DNA from 3 places in the Brevibacillus sp. HB1.1 genome. Region 1 is predicted to be linked to each of the others. Evidence: predicted binding sites of a transcription regulator. Region 1 holds the regulator's gene; each other region holds the start of a gene.

The links. The regulator Rex, encoded in region 1, represses fermentation and respiration genes when NADH is low (regulators of the CRP and FNR family bind a similar motif). The targets are predictions, from matches to a motif close to TTGTGAAATATTTCACAA.
Region 2: the regulator Rex is predicted to act here: its motif matches at 4,446-4,463, upstream of HPY27_RS17305 (nitrate/nitrite transporter).
Region 3: the regulator Rex is predicted to act here: its motif matches at 3,754-3,771, upstream of HPY27_RS20785 (helical membrane plugin domain-containing protein).

What each region holds. Positions count from the first base shown of each region.
Region 1 covers NZ_JABMIV010000002.1:606,582-617,058, reverse strand. Annotated here, with positions in the region: gene dinG (ATP-dependent DNA helicase DinG) at 1-1,425, shown strand, start outside; gene HPY27_RS07710 (ComEC/Rec2 family competence protein) at 1,467-2,372, shown strand; gene HPY27_RS07705 (redox-sensing transcriptional repressor Rex) at 2,388-3,011, shown strand; gene HPY27_RS07700 (amidohydrolase) at 3,028-4,332, shown strand; gene HPY27_RS07695 (hypothetical protein) at 4,396-4,575, opposite strand; gene HPY27_RS07690 (hypothetical protein) at 4,709-5,413, shown strand; gene HPY27_RS07685 (cell wall elongation regulator TseB-like domain-containing protein) at 5,443-5,922, shown strand; gene HPY27_RS07680 (hypothetical protein) at 6,075-6,602, shown strand; gene HPY27_RS07675 (AAA family ATPase) at 6,595-8,106, shown strand; gene HPY27_RS07670 (WIAG-tail domain) at 8,285-10,477, shown strand, end outside.
Region 2 covers NZ_JABMIV010000006.1:170,834-181,310, reverse strand. Annotated here, with positions in the region: gene HPY27_RS17330 (YdeI/OmpD-associated family protein) at 1-13, shown strand, start outside; gene HPY27_RS17325 (DUF2785 domain-containing protein) at 92-913, opposite strand; gene HPY27_RS17320 (sigma-70 family RNA polymerase sigma factor) at 1,177-1,752, shown strand; gene HPY27_RS17315 (hypothetical protein) at 1,742-2,812, shown strand; gene hcp (hydroxylamine reductase) at 3,087-4,382, opposite strand; gene HPY27_RS17305 (nitrate/nitrite transporter) at 4,528-6,027, shown strand; gene HPY27_RS17300 (Crp/Fnr family transcriptional regulator) at 6,111-6,818, opposite strand; gene HPY27_RS17295 (hypothetical protein) at 7,004-8,044, shown strand; gene HPY27_RS17290 (molybdopterin oxidoreductase family protein) at 8,031-10,205, shown strand; gene HPY27_RS17285 (4Fe-4S dicluster domain-containing protein) at 10,198-10,477, shown strand, end outside.
Region 3 covers NZ_JABMIV010000008.1:214,849-225,325, reverse strand. Annotated here, with positions in the region: gene rplU (50S ribosomal protein L21) at 1-312, shown strand; gene HPY27_RS20810 (ribosomal-processing cysteine protease Prp) at 326-676, shown strand; gene rpmA (50S ribosomal protein L27) at 684-977, shown strand; gene HPY27_RS20800 (Spo0B C-terminal domain-containing protein) at 1,086-1,670, shown strand; gene obgE (GTPase ObgE) at 1,684-2,961, shown strand; gene HPY27_RS20790 (PilZ domain-containing protein) at 2,970-3,635, shown strand; gene HPY27_RS20785 (helical membrane plugin domain-containing protein) at 3,926-4,381, shown strand; gene HPY27_RS20780 (NAD(P)/FAD-dependent oxidoreductase) at 4,425-5,603, shown strand; gene HPY27_RS20775 (hypothetical protein) at 5,654-5,806, opposite strand; gene HPY27_RS20770 (ACT domain-containing protein) at 5,992-6,435, shown strand; gene HPY27_RS20765 (homoserine dehydrogenase) at 6,474-7,775, shown strand; gene thrC (threonine synthase) at 7,775-8,857, shown strand; gene thrB (homoserine kinase) at 8,854-9,783, shown strand; gene pheA (prephenate dehydratase) at 9,806-10,477, shown strand, end outside.

The DNA.
Region 1 (10,477 bases):
CATTTAGGCAAACAGTTTTCAACCACGCAGCTTCTTTTCTTGTTAGATCGTGCATCAGTTGAAGAGAGTGGGGCAATTTCCCGCTTCGCAGAAGAGCTGCAAAGCTGGATGCCTGCGGTTGAAGAAGATGTCGCCACAAAGCTTCTGGAGTTGAGAAAACAGTCCGCTGCCTTACGTGAGAAAGCGCAGCAATGGACACAGCTCTTGTATGCATGGGCATCAGACCGTGCGGAGGAGACGACGGACGCCGGACGTGAGACAGTACGTTATCGGGTCGAATCATTTGTAGGTAAGCACGAGAAGATACGTAAAGTAACCAAAAAGCTGATAGAAGGGATGACTGCATACGCAGCGGGCATCGAGCAGCTTTTGCGAACGACTCCGCAAGAGGAAAAGCCACCATTTGTCGTACGCAGTCTACTGACAGATTTATTCGGTCTCATCAAAGACTGGCAAAATGTTGTGGAGCTGCTTCACTTCTTTTTACTTGAGCAGGATGGCGAGTATGTATATTGGATGGAAGTAGAGTCCCGTACAGCTCGCAAGCAAGTTCATTTGTCAGCAGCACTCTTGAAGGTTGCCGACTCACTGGCAGAACCGCTTTTCGCGCAGAAGCGGAGTCTGATCTTGACATCAGCCACTCTGACGGTCAAAAACAGCTTCTCCTACATCAAAAGCCAGTTTGGTCTCGACCAACTGCCCGAGGAACGAGTGCGTACCTTGTCACTGCCATCGCCTTTTCATTATGAAGAGCAGGGATTACTGTTGATTCCATCTGATTTCCCCGCACCAGGCAAAGAGAGTGACCACACGTATTTGGAGGCGGTCATTCAAGGGTGTGTTGATGTGGTACTGGCTTCGAAAGGAAGGACGCTGATTCTATTCACCTCCCACTCGATGCTTCGACTTGTTTACCAAGCGATGAAGGAACGGCTTGCGGATGCTCCAGAACCATATACGCTATTCGGTCACGGAATCGATAGCAATAATCGGAGCAAGCTGGTTCGTTTGTTCGGAAGCATGGAGAGAAGTGTCCTGCTTGGGACGAGCAGCTTCTGGGAAGGTGTCGATATCCAGGGGGAATGGCTGAGCAGTTTAGTCATTGTTCGCCTCCCGTTTGCTCCACCCAATCATCCTGTGTATCAAGGAAGGGCCGAGCTTTTGAAGACAGAAGGAAAAAACGCTTTTATGTCCTTGTCTCTTCCACAAGCCGTTCTGCAATTTAAACAAGGGGTGGGTCGATTAATTCGCCACCACTTGGATCGTGGGGTTGTGATTGTTCTTGACACGCGTGTGGTTGAGTCAAGATATGGACGCTCATTCCTTCAATCTTTGCCGCCATTTCAGATCGAAAGCGGTCCATGGCCAACGCTTCGAGAACGCATAGAGCCATTCCTTAGTATGCAATCCCTGTCAGATTCATAAAATGAAGCAATAGTCTCATAGGGATTAAGGTGATAAAATAAATGTTATGGAAAAAAGAGTGGCGTTGGTGGATTGTAGTTCTTAGTGCGATTTTCCTTTGCGCATGCTCGATTGATAGCCATTTGTATTTGCAAGAAGCAGCAGTGAAGATAGATGACCCGTTTGAAACAGAGACAGAGCAGGAATTTTCGGGTCTCATTATCACCTACTTGGCACTTCCGCATGGTGAGAGTACACTTTTGAGAATGCCAGGCGGCAAAACGATGCTGATTGATACGGGTACGGCAGATGATTGGCCCGTTCTCTCGGCACGCTTGGCAGAGCTCAAGATCACACGGCTCGACTATGTCCTGTTGACGAACGACCAGCCTGAGCATATGGGAGGCTACGCTTCATTGAGCCAGCAAGTGCTTGTAGATGCCGTCATTTTGCCCAAGCTGATCGCATCATCGCTTCGCCATGTCGCGCTGCTTCGCTCCAACCAAAAACAGATGGAAGCAGAGCAAGGACAAGTACTCACTCTTGACCAAGAAATCTCCATGGAAGTTTTGCTCCCGGATGAACCGTTATTTTTATCGCCTCAGAACAATTCTCTCGTTTTTCGATTGACGCACGGTCAATTGCGATTTTTATTTATGAGCGCCGTGAATGAAAAAGCAGAAGAGCGACTGTTGGAACGGAAGAATGACAGACTGAAGGCGGAAGTGCTAAAGGTAGCAGGTCAGGGGAGCAATCAAGGCTCTTCGCAACCGTTTCTGACGCAAGTCGATCCACAGGTCGCCATTATTCAGACAGGCCGATCACGGGATCAAATGAAAGACGGTCAGACGGAAGTCATGGAGCGCTTGGGTGAGTCATGGGCCGAGACATACGTTACCAGCGACGACGGTTCCATTACCATTTTATCGAATGGAAAAGAATATCGGATTTTGAAGCAAAAGAATTAGGGGGGAAGACCGAACGTGGCAAAACACGAAAAGATTTCAGAAGCGGTCGTCCGTCGTTTGCCGATTTATCTGCGTTACCTTAGCTATTTGCAGCAAGTTGAGGTGACCACCGTTTCCTCCCAACAGATGGGCAAGAATCTTGATGTGAATCCTGCCCAAATCAGAAAGGATCTTGCAGCTTTTGGTGATTTTGGAAAAAAGGGAATCGGCTATGATGTCGATTATCTGGTGGAAAAAATCCGTGAAATTCTGAAGCTAACGGATGAAATCCGTGTCGCTTTGGTCGGAGCTGGGCATTTGGGCCATGCCATTAGTAACTACAACGCTTATTTGAAAGATAACATGCGGATTGCGGCCATCTTTGACAATAATCCAGAGAAGCAGGGCAAAAAAGTCGCAGGTATACCCATTCAGCCTTTATCAGAGCTGGAAGAAACAGTCGTCGACAAGCAAATCAAGCTGGCGATTATTACGGTACCGGCACCTGCAGCGCAATCCGTATGTGATCAGTTGACTCAAGCGGGTATCAGGGGGATCTTGAATTTTGCCCCTACGACGATTCGCGCAGGAAAAGATGTTCGCATTCACTATGCGGATGTGACGTCCAACCTGCAAAGCTTGGCCTACTATTTGACGTAAGAATGGAGTGTATACTATGAAAAAGACGATCCTCATTCACGCAACAGTCATTACCGTTAACGATACGAATGAAGTCATTTACGATGGTGCCGTAGCATTCGAAGGCAACAAGATTACGTATGTGGGCCCAACTCCTGAGGACCTGTCGGAAGCGGGATACGATGAAGTCATCGATCAAAAAGGTGATTACATACTGCCTGGCTTAATCAACACGCATGGACATGCTGGTATGTCCCTCCTACGCGGTTATGCAGATGATTTGCCGCTGCAACAATGGCTTGAAGACAAAATGTGGCCATTGGAGGCGCAATTCACGGGAGACACAGTAAAATGGGGAACCCAGCTGTCGCTAATCGAGATGATTCGTACCGGTACCACTACGTTTGTGGATATGTATGATCATATGGATGTCGTGGCGAAGGAAGTCGATACTGCTGGAATGCGCGCTCGCCTTTGCAGAGGGATGATTGGTCTGTGCTCCGAAGAAGAACGTCAAACAAAGCTGAAAGACGCAACTCTTTTTGCAAAAGAATGGCATAATCAGGCAGACGGGCGTATTACCGTCATGATGGCACCGCATGCGCCGTACACGTGCTCGCCAGAATTTATTACCCAAATTATCGAAAAAGCCGATGAGCTTTCCTTGCCGCTTCATATCCATATGTCTGAAACTGCTTGGGAAGTCGGTCAAAACGAGAAGGACTACGGGCTTCGTCCAGTTGCGCATTTGGAAAAGCTGGGAATGTTCAATCGTCCAACACTCGTCGCGCATGCTGTTCACCTAACGGATGAAGAAATCGACATTTTGGCAAAATACAACGTAAGAGTTTCTCATAACGTAGTGAGCAACCTAAAACTGGCTAGTGGTGTTGCGCCAGTTCCTAAAATGTTGGCAAAAGGTGTAAGCGTGTCCCTGGGTACCGACAGCTCTGCAAGCAACAACAATTTGAATTTGTTTGAGGAATTGAAACTCGCTGCGATCCTACACAAAGGTGTGAACAACGATCCAGTAGCGGTTCCAGCAGAGGAAGCACTTCGCATGGCTACTCGTTATGGTGCAGAAGGGGTATTCCAAGAGGAAACACTCGGAAGCATTGAAGTAGGCAAGCAAGCTGACTTGATCGTGCTGGATAGCCACCAAGCCCATTTCCACCCGGCACACCAACCGGTTTCACACGTGGTGTACGCAGCAAATGGACGCGATGTGAAAGATACGATTGTAGCGGGTAAATTCTTGATGCGTAATCATAAGCTGTTGACCATCGATGAGGAGCGCGCGATTTATGAAGCAAACCGCGTATTCCAAACGTTAAAACGGTAAAAGGCTCCTGTCAGGTGGGGGACAGGAGTAAGGCAGTGTAGGTGTAGGTAGGGGAATTGGATACTACGACGTTCCGTTGTTCATTTTTGCCACAGCTTTTGTCAGGAGATGATGGCGAAAATGAAGAGTGGGTGTGTGCGACCATTGACGCAAGGGAGACGACAATCCTGCCCAGGAGACGCGGTATTCCTGTAACAGAAACCCAAGTATGTCAGGAGATGTGGTTTGTTGCGAAGATGTCACGCGCTCACCTCCTCGGGGTGTATATGTAGTATGACCGCCCGACCCTAAGGTATGATTAGCAACTTTTCCGTGTCGTTCTAAAACCTTCCCGTATAGCATAGGCTAAAGACAAAAATGGGACAGGGGGGACGACATGTACATCCGGCCCAAAATGCTGTGGTGGCTCATTCCTATCCTACTCGGTCTATTTCTCCTTGGGATTGTATTGGGGACAGTAAGTCGATCAGCCAATACAGACAGCACTGATACTGCGGCTGCGGTCAGACAAACAGCAGGAACGGAGCAGACAGCGACGACGGTAGCGGAGCTTTTGGAGCAGATCACGAAGGACGAGGAACGCTCATTTCTGGTATACATGCAGGATCAGACCTTGCATGGGCGATATCAAAATGAGCAATTTCAGCTCACAGGAGAAATCGGTGGCCACCAGCTTGAAATAGCCAGAAAAGATGGGCAACCAGTATCGGTGCGAATTGATGGCCAGATACAGGATCATGCCGCACTGCCGTATGCGATGTTCACCCCGCATGAGCACGCAGTATTGCTCAAGGGAGTTTTGCAATCGGTTAGTCCTGAACGCCTTGAAGATACTGCAGGGCAAGGATGGAGTGGATATCGGATAGCGGTTCCACCAGAGGAAGTCTCTTCGTTATTATCGATGTGGTTAGGTCCATCCTTCCCTATTCAGGATTTGTCTTCGAACGTAACAGAGGGAATGAAAGTCAATTACCAACTATGGTACGAGTCAACTACGGGGCAGCTTCGCCAACTGGAGCTGGATTTGCAAATGCAAACGGCAGTTGGAGTGAAGAGAGACCAGCTTCGATTCCGATTGTAATGTCAGCCACGTAAAGGAGTTACTTTGCTGTGTTAGTACGAATTATCCTATCAATCGTAGCCGTCATTTTACTTACGGGAGCTGGGTTCGCCTATCACCTGACGGCTTCTGTAGCAGGAGAGCGTAATCAATTTGAGGAAACCGTTCGTCAGTGGGTCCAGGATCGCACGACAATCACGGAGATTGAATCCATTGATGAATATCGGGGCAAGGAGAGCTACGCTGTCGTCATTGGGAAAAATAAGGCGGGTACACAGGTTGTAGCATGGATGACCGATCAGAAAGTTAGTTTCGATCGAATGGATCTAGCTGTTCCTAAAAAGAATGTAGAAGAGGCGGTTTACAAGTCATTCCCGCAATCGGAGATCACTCATTTGGTTCCTGGTCTCGAAAACGATAAGAAATTTTGGGAAGTCACTGTCAAAGACAAAGACGGTCGTTTTCACTATATTCACTATGATCTATTCACAGGTGCTTTGTTAACCTCATACGTGCTCGCGCCAACCTAATACGCTAGCTTGACGACAGGCCTTTTCCTTATGGGAGAAGGCCTGTTTGGCATTCCATCCAACATCTGTATAAGAAATTGATATACTCATATGATATACTGGGGACGTTGCAGAGAGAGAAAACGAGAACGATATTTATGGGGGGAGTAGCCGTGCAGTTGAAAAAGAGCGCAATTGGATTATCTTTGGTGGCAACCTTGGCACTCCTGTTCGGAGGATGGTTCTTGTATCAAAAGATGGAGATTGAGGAGCCAATCCGTGCAGAAATTGGACAAATGCAGTCCGCCACATTGGGTAATTTGGAGATCAGCAAAGATAAAATTCAAATAGATGTAACTGTTACAAAACCTGACACGTTTCCAGCAGAATATCGCAATTTGCTAACGGAAACACAAAAGATCGCAGGGGAAAAAGAAGTGGTCATTGACATAGACAATCAGTCGACAGCGATGAATGATATATGGCAGAGCGGTCAATTTGTGTTTACAGAAGCAGTGGAACTGCATGAATATAGCCGCATTCCAGCCCTCGTGGAACAATGGAAAAAGGGGAATCAGCTGGACGAAGCATCTGCATTAATGGATGACGAGAACATTTATGTTTACTTGAAAAAAGGAACGGAGGATTTCTACACCATCATCCCCCGTTCCATTGAAAAAGAGGTGACGGCACGTGCGTAAGGAAGTACTGATCGGCGTCGTACCTGCACTGTTTATTTTTCTTGTTTTTCTAGGTGTAAATATTACGCCATTCTTGGTGTTCGGAGCCGTACTGGGGGCGATTTACTTTCTGGTCATCCGTCAGCAAAATGGACAAGGCGGGAATGTCGCCCTCGGTGGGAAAAGAAAAGCAAACAAGCATGAGCTGCCGAAATCGGACGTGCAGTTTGCCGATATTGGTGGACAGGAACGCGCTAAAAAAGAACTGAAGGAATCGCTTGATTTTCTCGTGTATAAAGACAAAATTGAGCAGTACGGGATTCGCCCGATCAAAGGTGTTCTTTTGACAGGTCCTCCTGGTACGGGTAAGACACTGATGGCGAAAGCAGCAGCGAACTATACAAATTCTGCCTTTGTGGCGGCATCAGGTTCGCAGTTTGTAGAGATGTACGTCGGTGTCGGTGCACAACGCGTTCGTGAATTGTTTCAAGAAGCGAAGACATTGGCAGAGAAAAATGGGCAAGACAGCGCGATTATTTTTATCGATGAGATCGATGTCGTCGGTGGAAAAAGGGACGGTCAACAGCAACGTGAATACGATCAGACCTTGAATCAACTGTTGACGGAGATGGATGGTGTAGCTACGACCGACAAGCCGCGGATTTTAGTCATGGCAGCTACGAACCGGAAAGACATGCTCGACGCAGCGTTGTTGCGTCCTGGTCGTTTTGACCGTCATATTAGCGTTGATCTCCCAGACAAGCCAGCACGCGAGCAGATTTTGACCATTCATACGGCGAATAAACCGCTTGGCGAAGACGTCACACTGGAAAAAGTGGCACAAGAGACATTCGGTTTTTCTGGCGCACAGCTGGAAAGTGTAGCCAATGAAGCGGCTATTTACGCCATGCGTGACCGACTGGACAAGATCACTGCGAAGCATTTTGCTTATGCCGTGGATAAGGTCATGCTCGGAGAGAAAGTAGATCGACAAGCATCAGAGGAAGAGAAGAAGCGTGTTGCGCTCCATGAATTGGGGCATGCCATTGTCAGTGAGATGGTGCGACCAGGCTCTGTCTCGCAGGTCACGCTGAGTCCACGTGGCAAAGCACTAGGGTACGTCCGACAAAATCCAATGGAAGACCGCTATCTGTATACCAAGGATGCGATGGAAAAGCAAATCATGGTTAGCCTTGGAGGAGCCGTAGCGGAGGAAATCTACTACGGTGGACGCAGTACTGGATCGAAGAATGACTTCGAGCAAGCGCTGGGAATGGCACAGGAAATTGTACAAAGCGGTATGTCGGATCTGGGGATTGTACATTTGCAATACATGGAGAAGAGTCGTATTCATGATGAGGTTGAGCGTCTGCTGGATGGGTTGCTCGTAGAAACTCGCAATCTTTTGAGACAATATGACTCCGTATTCCAAACAGGCTTGTACACATTGATGGAAGCGGAAGTTCTGCAAGGCGATGAATTCAGGACGCTTTTGTCACAAACAAAAGAAGAAGTTGCTGTATAAATGAAGATAAAGAACCTGCTAGCCAACGGGAGAGTTGGCCAAGCAGGTTTTTTTGTGTTGGCTGGAAACTTAGGCCAATAAGGATGAAACAATTTTGTAGACACGGTGCCAAATAGGGAAATGGATGAATATCCTACAAGAGTGATACGGGAATGAAATCAGGAGGCAAGGAGACCCTATGGCCAATGTGAACCGGCGAAAAGCAAACAAAAGTCTGAGTAAAACCTTTAGGCAGACCATGCACGAGTTACCGCTCTCATATACATCATCACCCGATCGGGAGTGGATGGAAGACCTCGAATTAAATCTGCTTGAAAGTAATTTGGAGAGCGATCAGAGAATACCTCCCCTCTCTGCTGCCACACCGAAAGAGCAACAACAACCGATTCCCAAAGTACCCAAGCAGGACCTATCCTCCAAACAGGACTCGTTTTCCAGACAGGATTCAACTTCCAGACAGGTATCAAATTCTAGGCAGGATACAACTTCCAGGCAGGATACAACTTCCAGGCAGGATACAACTTCCAAACAGGATACAACTTCCAGACAAGTTTCAAATTCCAGACAGGTTTCAACTTCCAGACAGGATACAACTTCCAAACAGGATGCATCTTCCAAACAAAGCTCAACTGCCAATCCGAACTTTTATTCGAAGGTCATCAAAGACCGAAATGATGATCGTGTCCAATCATTTGTCTATACAGACGACTTGACAGATCAATCAGTGACCACTGAAAAAATTGCGAACCGTGCCATTGACTCATCCAAGATTAAGCAAGGCGCCGTGGATAATTCGATTTTGAAGGATTATGCCGTGGACAGCAGCAAACTCGCGGACATGAGCGTAACCTCCACCAAAATCGCACCGCATGCGATACTGAGGGATCATCTGGGGCGGGGAATCGTAGACGGTGAGCATTTGCAGGATTATTCGATATCCGCGCAAAAATTGATCAACCATAGCATTACGTCGGAGAAGTTAGCTGATAAAACCATCGACTCCATGAAATTTGCCGACCACTCGATTCAGAGTAAGCATATTCAGGATCAAGCCATTACGAATGACTTGATCCAGGATCAATCGATTACCACGGAAAAAATAAAAATGGGATCCATTCAAACAAGTAACCTAGCCAATTATGTGATCAACACAGTGAAGCTTGAGGATGGAGCAGTCACAGGAGATAAATTACGCGATGGAGCAGTTACTTCGACGAAGATAGACGAGGATGCAATTGAGTCTCAACATATCCGTGAAGGCTCCATTTACCGTCATCACCTCACTGAAGAGCTAATAGCGGGCAGTAATATTAGCGCTGGCAGCATCACGAATCATCACATCGCATTTCAGGCCATTCACAGCCAGCATTTACAGCCCGAAGCGGTGACCAGTGATAAAGTGGGGCCAAATGCGATTTCGACTGAGCATTTGAGCAACAACAGTGTCACGACAGAAAAACTCGCCAAAGAATCAATCGGTAGTACACATTTACAAGCTGGCAGTGTCCTATCGAGCCACTTGCAAGACGGGATGCTGACGTCCAAAAAAATTGGGGATCAGCAGGTTACCACTGGCAAAATAGCCGACAAGGCTGTCACTATCGACAAATTGGCGAACAAGAGTGTAGGAGAGAAACACTTACTCGACGAGAGTGTGAGTTCACGACATCTGATTGACGGGTCCATTCGTTCAGAAAAGTTGGCAAGAAGATCTATAGAAGAACATCATTTGGCTGACAGACTCATTGGGGGCAATCATCTACGCGAATACATCATCCACACGCAACATCTGCATGACCACTTGGTGACCACCTCAAAATTGGCGCCGGAATCTGTTTCCACAGACAAAATTTCAGACCTAAGCATTACGACAAGCAAAATTGGAGATGCCGTCATCACAGCCCCCAAAATAGCCAAAGATGCGATCAAGACACGCCATCTGGGCAGAGCAGCCGTCACAGGGGAAAAGATCGCCGAAAAAGCAATATCGTCTACACATCTCAACAGTCATATCATTCAAAATGAACATCTCCAGGGTAACTCCATTTCCAAGGAAAAATTACAGGAAGGCAGTGTCACCCGAGAGAAAATAGCTGACCAGAGCATTGATGCGAGCAAGCTAGATAGCCATTCGATTCATGGTGCTCATGTCATAAAAGGCAGCTTGGATGGAACTCATATTATGGAGGGGACGCTCAAAGGAAATCATCTTGTCGCCAGAAGCATAACAGAACAGCATCTGCAAAACCGGATCATTACGCAGGAAAAACTGGCAGAGGACTCCGTGACCGGTTCCAAAATTGCGCCCAAAGCTGTCTCTACGCTTCACATTGAGAATGAGTCGATTACGGCTGAGAAGCTGAGCTTTCCG
Region 2 (10,477 bases), on a different contig from region 1:
ATTAAATGATTAGTATATTTGATGAGGAAATGGTGAAGAAGAGGCGGGAGAACCGCCTCTTTTTTGTTTTTGTATTCGTTTCATTCCTCTATCAGGAATAGTATACTTTTTCTATTTTATATAATGTCTGCTCGATGGTTGGGCAGAGATCGGCATCTCCTTTGTAAAATTTCAAACGAAAGTACAAGCTCTTCAAAAAATTCTTTCTATTGATTTTTTGTTTAAAGGCAGGCAGAAATTCGGAACTCTTATCTACATCTCCAAAACTTTGAATCCATTGCTCTACATAACTCTGGCTAAGCATTTTTCTATTCAGAATACTAACAATGGCTGTTACCATTCTCTCATCTTCCCCATCGGAGTAAATTCGATCGGTTATGGTCATCTTTTCGTAAACCAAATCGAGGATGGTGATGAGGTCACTTTTATCCAACTCGGAACATTGAGCTAAATCATCTAATGCATCCGCTGCATGGGCTATGGCATGAGCCCAACCTTTTTCTTCATCATATCCTCGGTAATCTCGCTCTTCACGTACGTTGAAAAATACTTTCTCTTTTATCGCATGGATGTTCTCTCTGGAGAGAAAGGGTGATTCTCTATGCCGCATGAGGAGTAGGGGGATGACTAGCATAGAGAAAGAGCGGGTAAAGACAGAGTCTGTATTTGTTTCACCAAGCTTAAAAAGCAAATGGTTTTTATCTAGAATGATTGGTATCAGTTGTTCTAGTTCATTTGCAGTTAGAGAATTACCAGGAATCCAATGTGATAAGGTTGTATAAATGAGGTCATCACGTAATGTGGCATCCAAAGAACCAATTTCATTCATCATTTCTACTACGAATTGAAATGTATCGGATGGTGTTTGGTAGCCATTTTCTTTTATGAATATTAGCTTTTCTTTTACATTCATTTTACATGCTCCCACTCTTTATTCTTCGAACTGACTTTGTGGCTTTACTTAGTGATTATTGTCATTTTAGATTTCGACATAAATAGGTTATCAACCTCCAAAACATGAGCAGTTCTGACTGTGGTGGGGTGAGATGTAGCAGTACGAGCACGCACAGAGATCCTAGGATACTCACCTTTTGCAAAAAAAATAAGAAGAGGACCGAACCTTTTTCCGAAAGAGAGACAATATAGTGTGTAAGCTTACTCAGGAGGGCCCTCTGAATGGAAAATGAAGAGATGTATCAATTACTTATAAAAATGAAAGAGGGTGATGAACAGGCATTTCATACAATGTATGATGCTACCTTTCAGGACGTATACCGGACCGTCTCCTTTCTGGTGGATCAAAAGCAGGATCGGGAAGATGTCATGAATGAAATCTATATGCAAATGTGGACCTCACTTGCTAATTACGATACGAACCGTCCTTTCCAGTTCTGGCTGCATGGCCTGGTAATCCGTCAAGTGCAGAGATTTCGGGTCAAGAGCTGGAGGAGATTCCGCATTTTTGAGCGGATCCGTTCCTTCTCCCGGGAAGAGTCTTATTGGGATGAACATACTGCGTTGATGGATGGGAGGAACCAACTGATATCCCAGTCCATACGAAAACTGACCGACAAACAGCGGACAGTGATTATCTTCCGCTTTTATCATGACTATACTCTTGAGGAAATTGCGACGTTGCTGGATATTCCGTTGGGTACAGTCAAGTCCAGATATCATGCTGGCCTCCAGGCGCTTAGAAAAGACTTCGGGAATCTCCCCCTGGAAAGGATGGAAAAGATCAATGACTATTGAACATAAAATCCGTGAACATCTGCACGAAGAGGCAGAAACGATGGAGTGCCCGCCGGCCATTTCCAAACGTATAGAACAATCCTATTCTCACTATTTGCAACGAAAAAGGAGCGAAATAACGATGAAAAAACGTTTAATTGGTGGATTAGTTGCTGCTGCGATTTTGATTCCAACCGCTGCATTTGCGGCCCCTGTGGTGATTGACATGCTTACTCGAGCACCAATGACTTCTGAACAAGTCAAGCTGGATGAGGTTGGCAAGGCAGCACTTGAAAAGCTGTACAGCGCAATTCCCGAAGCAAAATCGTTTGAGATTATCGATGCGAGCTACCTTGGAGACTCCAGTGATTCAACCAAAAAGGTCCAACTAAGCATCGTCCTGCAGGAAAAAGGAGGAACTGGCAAAAAGCTTACTCTTCATACAAACGGTATTACGGGTGAGATTCAAGACCTGACTCAAGAGAATTGGGAGCCTAAGGAGAAACCACTCATTACTTTACCCGATCAGGAAATCCAGGCAAAGGTAGATCAGCTCATTGATAAATTGTATGGCAACATCAAAGATTACGAGGTTGCCATGGAGCAAATGGACAATCCAGATCAAAAAACATTTATCTTGAATTACACCAAGAAGGGATCAGAAGGATTTGAAGGAGGGGGTTACCAAGCATTTGTTCAAGGTAATACCATTAGTCTTTCTCCGGTAGCTCCTGCACCATCAAACAAGGAAGTAGAAGGTTATTTTTCTAGAGATGGTAAACCTGATTATACTGCTGATAACTTCTTAAACGATGAAAAACTGTTTTCTTTACTAAAAATGAGCCCGACAGAGTTAAAAGAAGAAATAGCAAAAGGGAAATCTGTTGTAGAGGTTGCAGCATCTAAAAATATCTCGAAACAACAAGTAATTGATGTGATCGCAAAAACACAGGCTGAAAGACAACTTCAAGATGGAAAAAATAAAGTAACAATCAGCGATGATTTACTGAAACAAATGATGAAAGCTGTTGAACCAAAAGTCATACACGTGATTGAACACAAAACGGAAACGGAATGGTAGAAATAACAAGTCAAGGTGAATGAGGTTTGAGCAAGCCGCAAAAAAATCGCTCGAACTCTACTACTTGCTACCGGATATAGACTTTAACGAGGTAGAGCAACCAAAACCGCGGCTTGTTACCGCCTCAGCGGAGACAAAGGATTTGTCGACGCACATGAATCTTCCAGTCGTTGGGTGCACGAGCGAACCCAACATAAGAGATGCGAATGAAAAAAACGGCTGTCAGTGGTTAGTCTTACAACTAATCTTCTGCCAGCCGTTTTTTCTATTTTGCCTACTGAGTGATTCCCAGCATTTGTTTCATATCTTCTTGGGCATCACCAATCAATTGGATATGGAACAAGTCTTGTAGTACTTGCAGAACACCGGGCTGAATGAACTCAGGCAATTTTGGGCCAATCCGTATATCTTGTATCCCCAGGCTAAACAGACCGAGCAGGATGGCAACCGCTTTTTGTTCAAACCAGGAAAGAACGATACTTACCGGCAGCTCGTTCACTTCACATTCGAAGGCTTCGGCTAATGCAGCTGCAATCGTAATGGTAGAAACCGAGTTATTGCACTGTCCCAAATCGATATACCTTGGGATGTCGGTACCTGGCACGATGCCGAAATCTACATCGTTAAAACGGAATTTTCCGCAGGAGGTAGTAAGAATGACTGCTTCTGGCGGTAAGGACGTAGCCAATTCACGATAATACTCGCCTCCCTTGCCAGGAGCGTCACAACCAGCGATGACGAAGAAGCGTTTGATCTTTCCTTCCTTGACTGCCTGAATGATTTCAGGGGCGATGCCGAGGACCGTTTTGTGATGATACCCGGTCGTCAATGTCAGTTCCGATTCGATGGAAGCCTCAGGAAGAGACAATGCTTTTTCAATGAGTGGCGCAAAATCGTTATCTACAATTTTCGTCACGTTCTCCAATCCGGTTATATCATACGAAAAGAAACGATCGGCGTAGCTGCCTCGAATGGGCATCACACAGTTTGTTGTAGCGAGTATGGCACCTGGAAATTTCTCGAACAATTGACGTTGATCGTACCATGCTTTCCCGATGTTACCTTTCAAATGAGGATATTTCTTCAGTTCGGGATAGCCATGTGCAGGCAGCATTTCGGAATGCGTATACACATTGATTCCTTTACCTTCTGTCTGTTTTAACAGCTCTTCGAGAGCAAACAGATTGTGCCCCGTAACAATGACACACTTTCCTTCTATTTTATTTTGCGAGACTGTGATTGGCTGCGGGACTCCGAAATGATCCGTATGAGCCCGATCCAAAAGCTCCATGACTTTGATGGCGGCTTTGCCTACTTTCATGGCCATTTGCAAATGTTCATCCAAGTTAAAATTCACATTCGTCAATGTAAAATAGAGAGCTTCCTGTGTAATCCCATCTACTTCAGGATCGATATAGCCTAGTTGACGAGCATGTGTTGCATAAGCGGCAATTCCTTTTAAAGCAAAAATAATGGTATCCTGAATACTCGCAAGATCTTCATTCTTTCCACAAACGCCGATGACCTTACAACCACCTGATGGAGTCTGTTCACATTGATAACAAAACATGTATAATCCACTCCTTCGATTCAAGATTTCGCTTTGATTATAAGCGGATTGCCTGGAAGGAGGCTGTGATTAAAATCACAACGGGAAAAAACATTGCCTCTTATCATAGTGGATGAAGAAGATTCCCAAGTTGAGGGGTGTTGTTATGGTACGAAAATGGCAGTTGCCGTTACAGACGTTAAGTCTTACGGTCGGTTTCATGGTATGGGTCATTCTGTCATCGCTCATGCCTTTTATCAAAGAAACCGTACCCATGAGTGCAAGCGAGGTGGCGTGGGTGACAGCGATTCCAGTCTTGCTTGGATCGTTGCTGAGAATCCCCGTAGGATATTGGAGTAACCGATTTGGCGCGAGAATATTATTTAGCATAAGCTTTCTCTTGCTGCTGGCTCCTGTTTTTTATATTAGCCAGGCGACCACTTATACAGATTTGTTAATCGGCGGGCTATTTTTGGGGATAGGTGGAGCGGTGTTTTCCGTTGGTGTCACGTCTCTCCCTAAATACTATCCGAAAGAGAAGCATGGTTCTATAAACGGAATCTACGGTATGGGGAATATTGGTACAGCGATAACCACTTTTGCAGCGCCAGTTCTGGCTAAATCGTTTGGATGGGCAAGTACTGTACAGATGTTTCTATTATTGCTTGCGGGATTCGCTGTACTTACCTTCTTGATGGGGGATAAAAATGAACCGAAGGTAGTGACGCCTCTTGGTCAGCAGATCAAGAGTGTCTACAAAAACGAAAAGCTATGGTTAATCAGTTTGTTCTACTTTATTACATTTGGTTGCTTCGTCGCTTTCACCGTGTATCTCCCGAATTTTTTAGTGAGCCATTTCCAATTGGATAAAGTAGATGCAGGTATGAGAACTGCAGGGTTCATTCTTTTGGCGACACTGGCGAGACCATTGGGAGGATGGCTAGGTGATAGGTGGAACCCCTTCAAGGCATTGATGATTGTGTTTGCCGGGCTCGCCTTGTCTGGTATTGTCTTATCGTTTTCGCCATCGATTTTAATGTATACGGTAGGGTGCTTGTTGGTAGCGATATGTGCCGGAATTGGTAACGGTGCTGTGTTCAAATTAGTGCCGATGTATTTCTCGCGACAAGCGGGGATTGTAAATGGGATCGTATCTGCCATGGGGGGATTAGGAGGATTTTTCCCGCCGTTGATCTTAACGCTGCTGTTTAATCTGACGGGGCATTACGCGATCGGTTTCATGGCTTTATCGCAGTTTGCACTGGCAAGCTTGGTCTTGGTGATGTGGATGTTTTATCAAGAAAAGCTGCAGCTCGCCGCCACCATTATGGAAAAGACGGGAGAGGCGATACTGATTACCGATACACGCGGAGTCATAAAAAGTGCGAACCATGCTTTTACGAAAGTGACCGGTTATGAGATGAATGAGGTGATTGGCAAGTCACCCAATATTTTAAAATCAGGCAGACAGGGTGCCGACTTCTATCAAAAGATGTGGGACTCGATCAAGAAGAATGGCTATTGGCAAGGAGAGATCTGGAATCGCCGGAAGAATGGGGATCAGTATCTCCAATGGTTAACGATCAGCGCGATTCTGGACGATGCAGGAGATGTTGAGTACTATGCGGGCATGTTCAGCGAGCTTGCGGAGCAAAGACATGGATAAAGAAGCTTGAATCACTTATGAAAAAAAGTCTTGGACGGACAAGTCCAGGACTTTTTTCGTGTAGATATGTATGTAGAGTTTGCTCACATTTGGCAAATATCAGGAGGGCAGTCATCACAAAAAATGGCTTCTTTTAAATAGGCAAGGTCTTTAATCAAGATAAACCCCTGAGGAAGCAGATCAATGGTGTCCTGTTTTTTCAGATCGGAAAGCATTCGGTTGACACTTTCTCGTGTCAGGCCAATGAATTGTGCCAAATCACGATTGGTAAGGGAAAGGTCGATGAGGATTCCTTCGGGGTGTGGCTTGCCGTACGTGTTACTCATGCGGATTAGCGTTGAATACAAGGCGCCGATTTTGCCATTGAGTAGCAAATCACGAAATTTAGACTGCATCCGTCTGTTCATCAATCCCATCCAACGCAGGAAGTCTACGCAAAATTGACCGTTTTTGATGAGCATTTTCTCCAACCCTTGTCGCGGGATGATCCATATCTCACCCTCCATCAACATGGTGCCTGTGGAGGTGTACGTCAATTCCTGTTCGAAGAGCCCGGAGACGCCGACTAGCTCTCCTGCACCAAATACTTGCAGCGTCAGTTCTTTTCCATCGTTCGTGTTTTTTGTGAGCTTAATTTGGCCCGACGAAATTAAGAATAGCTGATCGGCTCTTTCACCATCCAAAAATAGAACGGCTCCGGGAACGAAATTTTTCCTAACAGAAAACGTTTCAAGGCTATTCACAAAATCGGAAGAAATCTGCTGTACAAACGTTGTGCCATTTCCGGTCATGTGGTCCCTCCTACAGCAAGGATACAAAGGTAACTCATTATATCATCCGAAATTGATGGTTTGGGAAGAGGAAATCGTCCTGATTGTGGCAGGGGTGTGAGGTAAATCACAACCTGGGTTACGAGTCATTGCTACAATGACCTCAAGCGAAAGGAAAAAATGAGCAGCAGCAGGGAGGGTGTTGTATGAACTATCTATTTGCTTCCAAGGTGGCGAAGCGTGCTTTTATCATCATTGCTTGCTTGTTCGTCCTAAGTTACGTGGGAACACGTTTTTTCACTCATATTGATCTGGCGCTTTACGGCTATATGGTGGGGACTCTTGTCTTTATTGGTGGCTTCCTATACCGATTTTCTGCGTGGGCAGATCGCCCGCCAACGAATGTCATTTTGAAAAAGGGGTTACGACTTCTCTTTCGTAAAAGCACGGCGAATACAACGGTAGATCATCTGGCCATCTATCGCTTTATTTGGAATCGGGGATGGTACCGCTGGACTCAGCACATTTTGCTGGGATGGGGATGCATCTTGGCCGCGGTTGTCACCTTTCCGTTAGTTTTTGGCTGGATGTATTTCACGATGACGGACAACGGCTACTATCAGGTCGTGTTCATGGGTGTGGATATTCTGACCGTACAAGCAGATGGCTGGATTGCCTTTCTCTTTTACAACGCACTGAACATTACTGCTTTTATGGTCATCGGTGGAGCAGTCATGGCATTGTATCGCAGATTCAAGAACATGCAGGCACGGGCTGAACAATCCTTTGTCTACGACTTTTTACCTTTATACCTGCTACTGTTTATCAGTGTGACAGGCTTGATGTTAACCGCAAGCAACATGTTCTTAGGGGGCTTTGGGCACCCGGTTATATCCGTCACACATCAATTCGCAGTGATTGTGACCTTGATTTATCTGCCATTCGGAAAACTGGCTCACATACCGTTCCGCCCGATGAGTGTGTTTGCACGCAATTATCGCGAACACTATGGCGAGCAGGAAATGAAAAAGTGCAAAGTGTGCAGCAATGAGTTTGTTTCTGCGGAACAGTCGGCAGATGTGATCAATGTACTGGGTAAAAACGAAATGGCTTTTCAAATGGAAGAAGGATTCCACTTGGCTGAACTTTGCTTGCCGTGCCGCAGAAAATACCGGATGTTCCGTTTCACAGGAGTTCCTACGCACGAGATCAATGCCAGGGAGGCAAATCAGCATGCCAAAGGATAAATTTTTTAAAGTGATTGAAAATAAGATACATCCAAACGAGAAATTGGTCAGCACGCACTGCTGCTACTGCGGTATGCAATGCGGGATGAACCTGCGTGTAGATACAACGACGAACAAGATTATCGGCGTGGAGCCACGGTACGATTTCCCTGTCAATCTGGGTAAGATGTGCCCAAAAGGGGTGACGGCTTATCAGCAGGTGAACCATCCAGATCGGATACAGCGGCCGTTGATTCGAACAGATGCATCATTAAAAGGCACGGCGGAAGGATTTCGGGAAGCGTCCTGGGAGGAAGCACTTGACTTGATCGTTTCCAGGTTCAAGGAATTGCAACACAACTATGGCAAAGATACCTTGTCTGTTTACTCTGGCGTTTCCATGACGAACGAAAAATGTTACCTCACAGGTAAGTTTGCACGGGTCGCCTTGCAAACCCGCTATATTGACTACAATGGCCGCTTCTGCATGTCCTCCGCCGCGGCAGGATTGAATCGAAGCTTGGGGATTGACCGCGGTTCTACCATTCCCTGGACGGACATTCACCAAACAGACTGCTTGTTTTTGGCCGGTTCAAACGCGGCAGAGTGTCATCCAACCAGCATGTTTCGTATTTGGGAAGTGCAAAATCGAGGCGGTTATCTGATCGTAGCCGATCCAAGGGAAACGCCTTTGGCACGTCGAGCTGATATCCACCTGGATCTGCGGCCCGGTACAGATTTGGCACTGGCAAACGGAATCGTTCATCTCCTGATCAAGAATGGGCATATGGATGAAGACTTTATTCGAAATCATACGAATGGTTTTGAAGAAACAAAAGAAGTGGTTGCTACCTTCACACCGGAGTATGTCAGCGAAATAACAGGGGTTTCGGTGGAGAAGATTGTGCGGGCTGCCGACATTTTCGGGAGGGCATCCGATGCGATTGTGATGTTTTGCCGTGGTGTGGAACAGCAGTCGAAAGGGACGGACAACGTATCGGCCTATACGAACATGTCACTCGTCACAGGCAAGATTGGCCGTCCAAAATCAGGGGTAGCAACGCTTACTGGTCAAGGAAATGGTCAAGGGGGGCGGGAACACGGGCAAAAAGCCGATCAGTTGCCTGGCTACCGCAAGCTCGACAATCCCGAACATGTGCGTGAAATAGCGTGTGCCTGGGGCATCCCCGCGGAAGAGATGCCACAGAAAGGTGTCTCTGCCTATGAGATGTTCCAGCTGATGAAGGATAAAACGATTCGCAGCTTATACTTACTCTGCTCTAATCCGGTTGTAAGTGCGCCAAATCTAAACCATGTTCGGGAGTCCCTGAAAAGTCTCGATTTTATGGTTTGCTGCGACTTTTACTTGTCCGAGTCAGCTGAATACGCGGATGTTGTTCTTCCCGTTACGACTTGGGCAGAGGACGATGGAACCACAACCAATCTCGAAGGACGCATCATTCGTCACCGTCAGGCACAGGAATGGTTTGCCGAATCCAAGCCTGACTGGTGGATTCAGATAGAAATCGCCAAAAGAATGGGGCGCGGACAATTCTTTACTCACTTGAAGTCTCCTCAGGATATTTTCAATGAAATACGTCAGGTCTCCAAAGGCGGAGTAGCTGACTACTACGGGGTCACCTACGAGAAAATTGATCAAAACAATGGTGTTTTCTGGCCGTGCCGCGAGGAGGGCGACGAGGGACAGCCCCATTTATTCCTGGATAAAAAATTTTATCACCCAGATGGCAAAGCCAAAATATGTGCGCTGCCTTACCGTCCGCCAGCGGAGGAGCCGGATGAAGAATATCCTTTGCGGCTAACGACGGGACGAGTTGTGTTCCACTATTTGTCCGGGAACCAGACAAGACGAATCCCATTTTTGACGGACATGTATCCTGATCCTCTGCTAGAGGTTCATCCAAAAACAGCGACTCGTTATGGCATTGAACACGATGAGATGGTCACTCTGAAAACGAGAAGGGGCGAGGCTCAGTACCGTGTGAAAGTGATCGAGGCCATTCGAGAGGATACGGTGTTCGTTCCGTACCACTGGGGAAAAGCGGAGTCTATCAATCTGCTGACCAATCCGGCATTGGACCCTTACAGCAAAATGCCTGAATTTAAAGCGTGCGCCGCGAAAATCATCAAGCACAAGCATGGAGGAGTTCGCCATGGGTAAACAAGTCTTATACATCGAAATGGACAATTGCATCGGTTGTCGAAGCTGCTTGGCGGCATGTACACAGTGTGGAGGTCACGACAACCGAAACCGAAACTACGTACTGGATGTGGACCCGTTTATCAACAGACAAACGATTCCTCTCATGTGCTTCCATTGTGTTAATCCTGCTTGTGCCCGCAGCTGTCCTGCTCAGGCGATTCAAATCGCAGATAATGGGGCCGTATTGTCAGCTTTGGTAGAGAAATGCATCGGTTGTCAAAATTGTACGA
Region 3 (10,477 bases), on a different contig from region 1:
GTGTACGCAATTATCGAAACCGGTGGAAAGCAATACAAAGTTGAAGAGGGAGCAGTTCTCTTCATCGAGAAATTGGCTGGCAACGAAGGAGACGTTGTTACTTTTGACAAAGTTCTCTTCGTAAGCAAAGACGGCAAAGTTACTGCAGGAGCTCCTACAGTAGCTGGTGCAACGGTAACTGGTAAAGTAGAAAAACACGGTAAATCTGCAAAGATTATCGTGTACAAATACAAAGCCAAGAAAAACTACCGTCGCAAGCAAGGTCACCGTCAACCATTCACTAAAGTTGTGATCGAAAAGATCAACGCTTAATTGGTGACTTGTTATGATTGAAGTGATCGTGAGCCGTGCGTCGCACGGTATCCATGAAATTAGTATTTCCGGACATGCCAATGCGGGTGCCTATGGGGCAGACATCGTTTGTTCTGCTGTATCAGGCATCAGCTTTGGTATATTAAACGCCATCCAACCTTTGACGGGCATCACTCCTGATGTCGCTGTCGCACAAGAAGGCGGTGGGTTCTTGAAGTGGAGCCTTTCTTCTTCGGATGATGAGACTGCACGAGAGAAACAACAGCTTTTGGCAGAGAGCATGGTTATTGCTCTTTTGTCGGTTGAGGCGAATTACGGCAAATACGTAAAAGTAAATGATCATAAATGGCAGGGAGGTGTCTGATATGAACATGCTGTTTAACTTGGACCTTCAGTTTTTCGCATCGAAAAAAGGGGTAGGTTCCACAAAGAACGGTCGCGATTCCATTTCCAAACGTCTGGGCGTGAAACGTGGCGACGGGCAATTCGTTACTGCTGGTAACATTCTCGTTCGTCAACGCGGAACAAAGATTTACCCAGGTGCGAACGTAATGAAAGGCGGAGACGACACTCTGTTTGCAACTGCAGATGGTGTTGTTCGTTTCAAGCGTCTGGGCCGTGATCGCAAACAAGTTGTGATCGAGCCAGTTGCTTCTGAAGCGTAAATATTTGTTAAGAAAAACCCAGCGATATAGCTGGGTTTTCTTTTTGTCCGGCTCTTTTTTATGGTACAATAGATGGGAAAGATATTCTTATCGACTTGGGTGAATGTGATGGGGGACGAGCGGAGGCTGTTTACGCATCAGACAGACCAACTGCTGACCGTTCTGAACAGGCAGCGGCATGACTGGTTGAACCACGTTCAGGTTCTGCTCGGCTATTTGCATTTGAACCGTACTGAACAAGGAGAGGCCCATTTGAAACGCATTGCACAGATGGCGATGCAGGAATCGATGGTTGCCCGATTGAATAGCTCCTTGTTGTCCGTCTTCTTCTTGACATTTAATGCACTGAACAATGAATTGCTTTTAGAAGTAGACGTGTGCAATCATGTGGATCTCACGCGAGTAGTTTTGAACGAGCAAGACTTGTTCCAGTTGGTGTCAGAGATATTATGCACAGTGAACGATCATGTAGATCAGAGCGGCTACGAAGCAGCCAGCATGCAGGTAAGCTTGCAAATGGATGAGCGTGGCGTTCATTTTCGTTTTGACCTGGCCGGTGTACTACGTGCATCCGGAATGGAAGAATTGGAAAAGCTGATACGTAAAAGCGAACAGAGTACGGTGGAGGTCACCGAGTGGATACATACGGAAGAAGAATGGGTCCTGAATTTGGTGATCCCATTCGCGGAATGAAAGAGGTGACACCATGTTTGTCGATCAGGTAAAAGTATATGTAAAAGGCGGGGACGGTGGTAATGGAGCTGTCTCCTTTCGCCGGGAGAAATACGTACCGCTGGGTGGTCCAGCGGGTGGAGATGGCGGTCAAGGTGGAGATGTCGTGTTTGTCGTGGACGAAGGTCTGCGTACACTGGTAGATTTCCGCTATCAACGACATTTCAAAGCACCTCGCGGAGAGCATGGCCGCAACAAATCTCAGCACGGAGCTGGCGCGGAAGATATGGTCGTGCGCGTGCCACCGGGAACAACTGTCATTGATGATGATACTAAAGAAGTGATTGTCGATCTCGTGGAGCAGGGTCAACGTGCTGTGATCGCAAAAGGCGGACGTGGTGGACGAGGCAATATTCGTTTTGCCAACTCTTCGAATCCAGCCCCACACATCTCGGAGAACGGAGAACCAGGTCAAGAGCGTTACATTGTCATGGAGCTCAAGCTGATTGCAGATGTGGGCTTGGTTGGCTATCCGAGTGTAGGAAAATCCACCTTGCTGTCTAGTGTAACAGCGGCGAAGCCAAAAATTGCAGCGTACCACTTTACGACGCTGACACCGAATCTGGGTGTTGTGGACTTGGGCGAGCAGAGCTTCGTAATGGCTGACTTGCCAGGATTGATTGAAGGCGCGCATGAAGGTGTGGGTCTTGGTCACCAATTCCTGCGTCACGTAGAGCGTACGCGCTTGATCGTTCATGTGATTGACATGGCAGCGGTAGATGGACGCGATCCATACGAGGATTATTTGCAGATCAACCGAGAGCTGACTATGTATAACCTGAAGCTCGAAGATCGTCCGCAAATTGTAGTCGCGAACAAAATGGAACTGCCAGAAGCAGAGGAAAACCTGCGTATTTTCAAGGAAAAGGTTCCAGATGTGAAGGTGTACGAGATCTCTGCTGCAACCCGTCAAGGCGTACAAGAATTGATGTATGCGATCGGGGATGCCTTGGCGACGATTCCGGACAAGCCTGCTGTAGAGGAAGTTGCGGAAGTGGAAGAGCGCGTGGTGTTCCGAGCAGAAAAAGAACCAGAGGAATTCGAGATTACGCGTGATAACGAAGTATTTGTTGTCAGCGGTGAAAAGATCGAGAAGCTCGTACGCATGACCAATCTGACCAGCTATGATGCAGCCCAGCGTTTTGCAAGACAAATGCGCTTTATGGGTGTAGATGATGCTCTGCGCAAGCTGGGAGCAAAAGACGGGGATACCGTTCGGATCGGCAAATTAGAGTTTGACTTTGTGGAGTGACAAAAACCATGATTGATGTCCCATCACTGAACCCATTTTTGGGGGATAAACGACTCCAACGCGGTGCGATGCTACCGCTAATCATCTCCAAGCAGGTGAAGACACCTGTCCAAGTTATGGTTGAACATGCAAAGGGCAGTTATCTCGTAGTTTCCTACGAGATGAAGGCTGAAACGAAAGCAGAGCTTCTCGGATCAACTGTACGCATTCGTTGGGAAACGGATGCGGCAGTGAATACCATTGATTTGGAAGTAGTTTCAGAGCAAATGCTTTGGCCGATCAAGCTTTTAGGGATGATTCCGATTAGTATAGGGGTAGAAATTACACAAAAGCGCAAGCAGGATCCCATCTCCCCAGATCTCGGTATTTCTGTCCCTTACAAGGTGATGGGAGCTAGACCGATCGAAGAAAAAGGCGAGGCAGTGTTGCTGAAATTTTCTCCTACCCGTCTTGTTTTGGGAACGGACGGTTATGTGTCGAAGGGCGATTTTCTCCACTTGTCTTTCAAGATACCGAAGCAAGCGCAGGAGATCGTCATGATGGCGAAAATCGTGGAAAAAACGTTCCAAGACAAACAATCGATCATTGAATTAATCTTTACGGATATCAATGAAAAGCACCATGAACTCATCAAAGATTACTATAAAAAGCTCTCAACTACCGCTTCCTCCTAAGGAAGCGGTTTTTTTCCTTTGATGTTCCTGTGAAGAAGGTATATAGTAGAGTACATAGAGTTCTACATCGAGCCTGTTCACTTCATGATTTGTTGTGTACGCTTTCCTGAATAAATACTTGTGAAATCATTCACTTTTTATTATTCGAATCCGTTTTCTGCTTAACTTTGTGAAAAATGTTACAAGCAATTTTTTACCGGATTTTCAGGGAGAATAGCGGCCGTTACTCGTATGAACAGGCATCGAGAATAAAAGGCCTCTATTCCAAAGCAAAGGAGGACGTTTTTTTTATGTCTCAAACAACTACGCAACAAGCTCAAGCTGCTGCTGAAGTAGCAAGCACTGCAACTCTGGCACCAGCGCAGCAACAAGATGTACTCGATCAGTTGATGAAACCAGAAATCCAAGAGTCACTTAACGTATTGGTGGCGAACCTGCCTAAATTGGCAGAACTGACAACTCTTTTGACCAAAACATATGATTTGGTACAAACAGTAGCAAATGATCATGTGTTGATCGACGACATCAAAGGCGGAATGGAAGAGTTCGTAAAACCGATCTCTGATAAAGCGAAAGGTATTGCGCAAGCAGCCATTGAAGCCAATGACCGTGTTCATGTTGAAGAGTCTACTATCGGTTTGTTCGGTATTCTCAAAATGCTCAAGGATCCGCAAGTACAAAAAACTTTGCGTTTCGCACAAGCATTCCTGGAAGTATCAGCAGAACGTCAACAACAAAAACGCTAGTATTTTTTATTATGGAATGTAAGACAAGGACGGAGGATTGGGCATGGCGAAGCATATTCTGATTCTAGGCGGCGGTTATGGCGGTTTGCTCAGCGCATTGACTGCACGTAAATACATGACGGCTGAAGAAGCGTCGATCACGGTGGTAAACCGTTTTCCTACTCACCAAATCATTACGGAACTGCACCGCTTGGCAGTAGGAAACCTGTCTGAACAAAACGTGGCGCTCCCTCTGGAAAGATTGCTGCGTGGCAAAGAGATTAACCTCGTAGTAGACACGGTAGAAAATATTGGTCTCGACTCCCAACGCGTTACACTGGGGAGTGGCGAGTCCATCAAATACGATGCTTTAGTGATTGCGCTGGGTAGTGAAACCGCATTCTTCGGAATCCCAGGTCTGCAAGAGTACAGCTTTACACTGAAGTCGGTAGAAGAAGCAAATCGTCTGCGAGCACACCTCGAAGAGCGCGTGATTGAATACAAGACGAGCAAAAATAAAGCAGATGCTACCTTCGTTGTAGGTGGTGGCGGTCTGACCGGTATCGAGCTGGTTGGGGAATTCGCTGATATGTTGCCAAATCTGTGCCACAAACACGGCGTAGACTTTGCAGACGTATCCATCTACTGCGTAGAAGCAGGTCCATCCATTTTGGCTGGTTTTGCTCCTGACCTGGTTGAACGTGCGAAAACGAGTTTGGAAAAACGCGGTGTTCAGTTCCTGACAGGCGTACCTGTAACGGAAATGAAAGAAACCACAGTTTGTCTGAAAGATGGCGGTACCATTGAAACCAAAACAATGGTATGGACAGGTGGCGTACAAGGAAATCGCGTAGTGGCTGAGTGCGGCGTGGAAGTAAACCGCGGACGTGCAACTGTTACAGAATTCCTGCAATCCACTTCTCACCCTGATGTATTCCTTGCAGGTGACAGTGCGGTCGTAATGGGGCCAGAAGGTCGTCCATTCCCTCCGACTGCGCAACTGGCATGGCAAATGGGCGAAGTAGTAGGTCACAATCTCTTCGCACACTTCAACGGCACCAAAATGGATACCTTCAAACCGGTATTCTCCGGTACATTGGGTAGCCTGGGCCGTAAAGACGCGATCGGAACAATCGGTGCAAGCCAACTGAAGCTGAAAGGTCTGCCTGCAACCTTGATGAAAGAAGCGAGTAACGTTCGCTACTTGACTCATATCAACGGTCTGTCCTCTTTGGCATACTAATCGAATCAGGAAAACCCGGGATCATGGTATCCCGGGTTTTTTGTGTTTGTTTATCCGTTTCCGCTTGGATCTTCAATCACGTTTGGGGATTGTGCCATCTTTTTGCCACGCATGTCATTGCCAAACTGTTCGAGACTGCTTGGCTTACCAGCTGGGTGATTGTTACGGCGCTCCGATTTATCTGACTTTCCACGTCCGGCCATTTGTCTTTCACCTCCTCCATACGATACGCATTATTGTGCGCGAAGAAGCTCCCCCTCATGTAATCAAAGTAAACCAAATGTGATCCGATGAAAAAAAGTGGCGGATAAGGATTGTCACATTCCATGCTTTCCGTTATAATGTCCTCTATGAAGAAACAACTGTTTTTCTCAGGAGGACACAACGCATGAAAAAGGAAGAAAAATTCTACTTGATTCGATCTGACATCCTGCCAGAATCGATTGCCAAAACGATTGAAGCCAAGAAGATGCTGGAATCCGGCGAAGTGGATACTGTGAACGAAGCGGTTGAACGGGTGGGATTGAGCCGCAGTGCTTTTTATAAGTACAAAGATGGCATTTTTCCGTTCAATTCGATGATGAGCGAAAAAATTATGACGTTTACGTTCTCTTTGGATCACATGTCAGGTTACTTGTCCAAAGTGCTCACATATGTAGCAGATCAAGGTGGAAACGTATTGACCATCAATCAGACGATACCACTTCAAGGGATTGCTACTATATCCATGTCAGTCGATATGGCTAATCTTCGCGTATCTAGCACGGAGTTTTTGGATAGCTTGCAGCTGATCCCGGGCGTTCGCAAAGCGATGATCGTCGGTAGAGGCTAAGCAAAAAAACAATCAAAGAAAAGGCAGGGGAGAGAGACATGGAGAAGCAGAGCATTAAATTGGGATTAATGGGTTTTGGAACAGTAGGGACTGGTGTAGTACGCATCATTCAAGCGCATCAGGAGGATTTGCAAAAGCAAACCGGCCTCAGTATTGAGGTTTCCCGTATTCTTGTTCAGGATGCGGAAAAATCTCGCAATATTTCATCCATGGAGGGCGCGCTGACCACAGATCCTGCTAGTCTTTTGGATGATCCAGAAATTGAAGTCATCGTAGAAGTAATTGGTGGCATTCACCCTGCAAAAGAGTACATTTTGGGTGCACTCGAACGAGGCAAGCACGTAGTAACAGCCAACAAGGATCTGATGGCGTTGCACGGAGCCGAAATTTTAGAGAAGGCGCAAGAAAAGGGCTGTGACGTTTTCTACGAGGCAAGCGTGGCTGGTGGAATACCAATTTTGCGTGCGCTAGTAGAGGGGTTTTCCTCAGACCGTATCGCGAAAATGATGGGGATTGTCAACGGGACGACCAATTACATCATGACCAAAATGAGTCAAGAGGGCGCAGAATATAGTGAGGTATTGAAAGAAGCGCAAGCACTGGGCTACGCGGAGCAGGACCCAACCTCCGATGTGGAGGGCTTTGATGCAGCCCGCAAAATGGCGATTCTGGCAACGCTGGGCTTCCGTGTACCGATGAAGCTCGAAGATGTGGACGTAAAAGGGATCAGCTCCGTGAGCAAGGAAGATATCGCTTATGGCAAACAACTGGGCTACGAAATCAAGCTGCTCGGCCTGGCTCGTCGTGACGAAGAGGCGATTGAGGTAAGTGTGCAGCCGACTCTGGTTCCAAAATCCCATCCACTCGCTTCCGTAAATGGTGTCTTTAATGCCGTGTACGTACATGGGGAAGCGGTAGGAGAAACCATGTTTTACGGGCCGGGCGCAGGTGAAATGCCGACTGCTACCGCCGTTGTGTCTGACCTGGTCACTGTCGTCAAAAACAGAAAGCTAGGAGTGAATGGACGCGGAATGGTTGCTCCCTACAAAGAAAAAGTATTGAAAGAAGACAGCGAAAAATTCTCTAAATACTTCCTGCGCATCGTAGTTGCAGATAAACGCGGTGTTCTTGCTCAAATTACGCAGCTATTGGCAGACAAAAATATTTCCCTTGAGCAGGTCATCCAGCAACCGTTCAACAACGGACGTGAAGCGGAGATTATCATGATTACACACCTGTCCTCAAAAAGTGACATGGATGCGGTACTGGCTTACATGGAGCAGATGGATATCGTATCAACTGTGCAGAGCTGCTACCGTGTAGAAGGGGGAGACAAATAATGGCTTTTGATCGACAGTCTGGCATCTTGGCACGTTATCAGGAATTTCTCCCGATCACAGAAAAAACTCCGCTGGTCAGCTTGCATGAAGGAAACACACCCCTAATCCACGCTCCGAATCTTTCCAAACAATTGGGGGTGGAGCTGTACGTCAAGTACGAGGGGCTCAATCCGACTGGCTCTTTCAAAGATAGAGGCATGGTCATGGCTGTAGCCAAAGCGGTAGAAGAGGGAAGCAACACAATCATGTGCGCTTCGACGGGAAATACATCAGCAGCAGCTGCGGCGTATGCGGCACGCTCAGGATTGCGTTGCATCGTCCTGATCCCGAACGGCAATATCGCGTTAGGCAAGTTGGCTCAGGCTATCGCCTATGGTGCAGAAGTCATCGCGATTGACGGTAATTTTGATGAAGCGCTGGATATCGTTCGCGAAATCACAGCGAAAGAACCGATTACACTGGTGAATTCCGTGAACCCTTACCGGATCGAGGGACAAAAGACCGCGGCGTTTGAAGTGTGCGATGCGCTGACGGACGCACCTGACATTTTGGCCATCCCAGTTGGCAACGCCGGAAACATTACAGCATATTGGAAAGGCTTCGAGGAATATTTCGCAGCCAAAAAATCGAGCCGCTTGCCTAAGATGTACGGTTTCCAGGCAGCGGGAGCAGCGCCGTTGGTTCATGGCAAACCAGTAGCCAACCCTGAAACGATTGCGACAGCCATTCGCATTGGTAACCCGGCGAGCAAGGATGGCGCTTTGAATGCCATTTCGAAATCAAGCGGTCTTATCGATAGTGTAACGGACGAAGAAATTTTGCATGCCTATCATTTGCTGGCGAAGAGTGAAGGTGTGTTTTGTGAGCCTGCCTCGGCAGCATCGCTGGCTGGCATTATCAAGCTGCATGAGGCGGGAAGGCTTCAACCCGGCAGCCAGATCGTGTGTGTACTGACTGGAAACGGACTAAAAGATCCAAATATCGCTTTGAAGCTGGTAGGTGAAGAGCCGCGTTCTGTTCCCGCGACACATGAAGCTGTGATGGAGTTGGTTCGTCAAACTGGGAGAGAATTTGTATCATGAATGGACAACGTGTAAAAGTAACCATACCAGCAACAACAGCGAATCTGGGACCTGGATTCGATGCGCTGGGAATGGCTTTCCAGTTGTATTCTGTCGTAGAAATGGAAATCAGTGATCATACGACAGTAGAGATGATGGGCAAGGAGCTGCAAGGAACACCGACGGACAAAAACAATCTCCTGTACAAGGTTGCGGCGGGATTGTTTCAAGAAGCAGGTCTCGCCATTCCTGAGCTGGCGATTCGTGCTTCCAGTGATGCTCCCCTGACGAGGGGATTGGGGAGTAGTGCGGCTGCGATTGTAGGTGCACTTGTAGCGGCCAACCATCTCGCTGGCGAACCATTTACTCGTGAGCAATTGTTTGAAAAGGCAACACGCCTAGAAGGGCATCCGGATAATGCGGGAGCTTCGATGTTTGGCGGTATCATTGTTGCGACGATGCCTGAAGTACCAGGAGACTCCATTCCATATGTGCGGTTTTCTGCTCCGGCGGGATTGCAAACACTCGTCGTGATCCCAGAATTCATGCTCTCGACAGAAAAAGCGCGGAACGTCTTGCCGCAGGTGTACAGCAGAGAGGATGTTGTATATAATGTGGGTCATAGTAGTTTGCTAGTTGCTGCACTGGCACAAGGCAGACTCGACCTGATGGGACGGGCAATGTCGGATCGGTTGCATCAGCCGTATCGAGCAAAGCTTGTACCTGGATTGAACGAAATCCTGGACAAAGCGACTGAACACGGGGCACTGGGGGCTGCTTTAAGCGGCGCGGGACCGACGATCCTCTGTTTTTTCTCTTCGGATGAAGAATTAGAGAAGCTGCGTGCATTTGTGGACAGAGTGATGAAAGGGCACGACATCTCGTACCGCGTGATGATCTTGCAACCGGACGAAAATGGCGTACAGGTAGAAATCCATCAGAGATAGACCATAGTGGATAGGAGTAGCCATGGAGAAGAAACTTGCTTTTCTAGGACCGCGTGGAACGTTTACCGAAGAAGCAGCGAGGATATTGTCGCTCGGACAAAAGTTATCTTTCGTTCCGTACCCAAGTATTATTGAAGTACTAGACGCTGTTTCCAAAAAGGAAGTGGCATACGGTGTCGTACCGATGGAAAACTCCATTGAAGGAACAGTCAATTCTACACTGGATTGGCTCATTCACGAAGTAGATTTGCCCATTCTGGCGGAGCTCGCACTACCGATTACGCAAAACTTGCTGGTGGCAAAAAGAGAGCACCCATTGCCTTTGTCAGCGATTACGAGAGTGTTGTCACATCCTCAAGCGATTGCACAAAGCCACAACTTTTTGCGTGAGAATTTGCCGGAAGCAGCGATCGAAACGGTAAACAGTACGGCATTGGCAGCAAAAATGGTGAGTGAGCATCCAGAAGAGCCGTGGGCTGCTGTTGGTACTCGATTGAACGTAGAGATTTATCCATTGGAGTTTGCGCGTGAACAAATTCAAGATTATTCGAATAACTACACGCGTTTTGTTCTCGTTGGTCTGGAAAGTCTTGATCTGCCGGTTTCCCGCAAGGAAAAGACGACGATTCTGGTCACGCTGCCGGAAGATTTCCCAGGAGCATTGTATCAAGTGCTGGCTGCTTTTGCTTGGAGA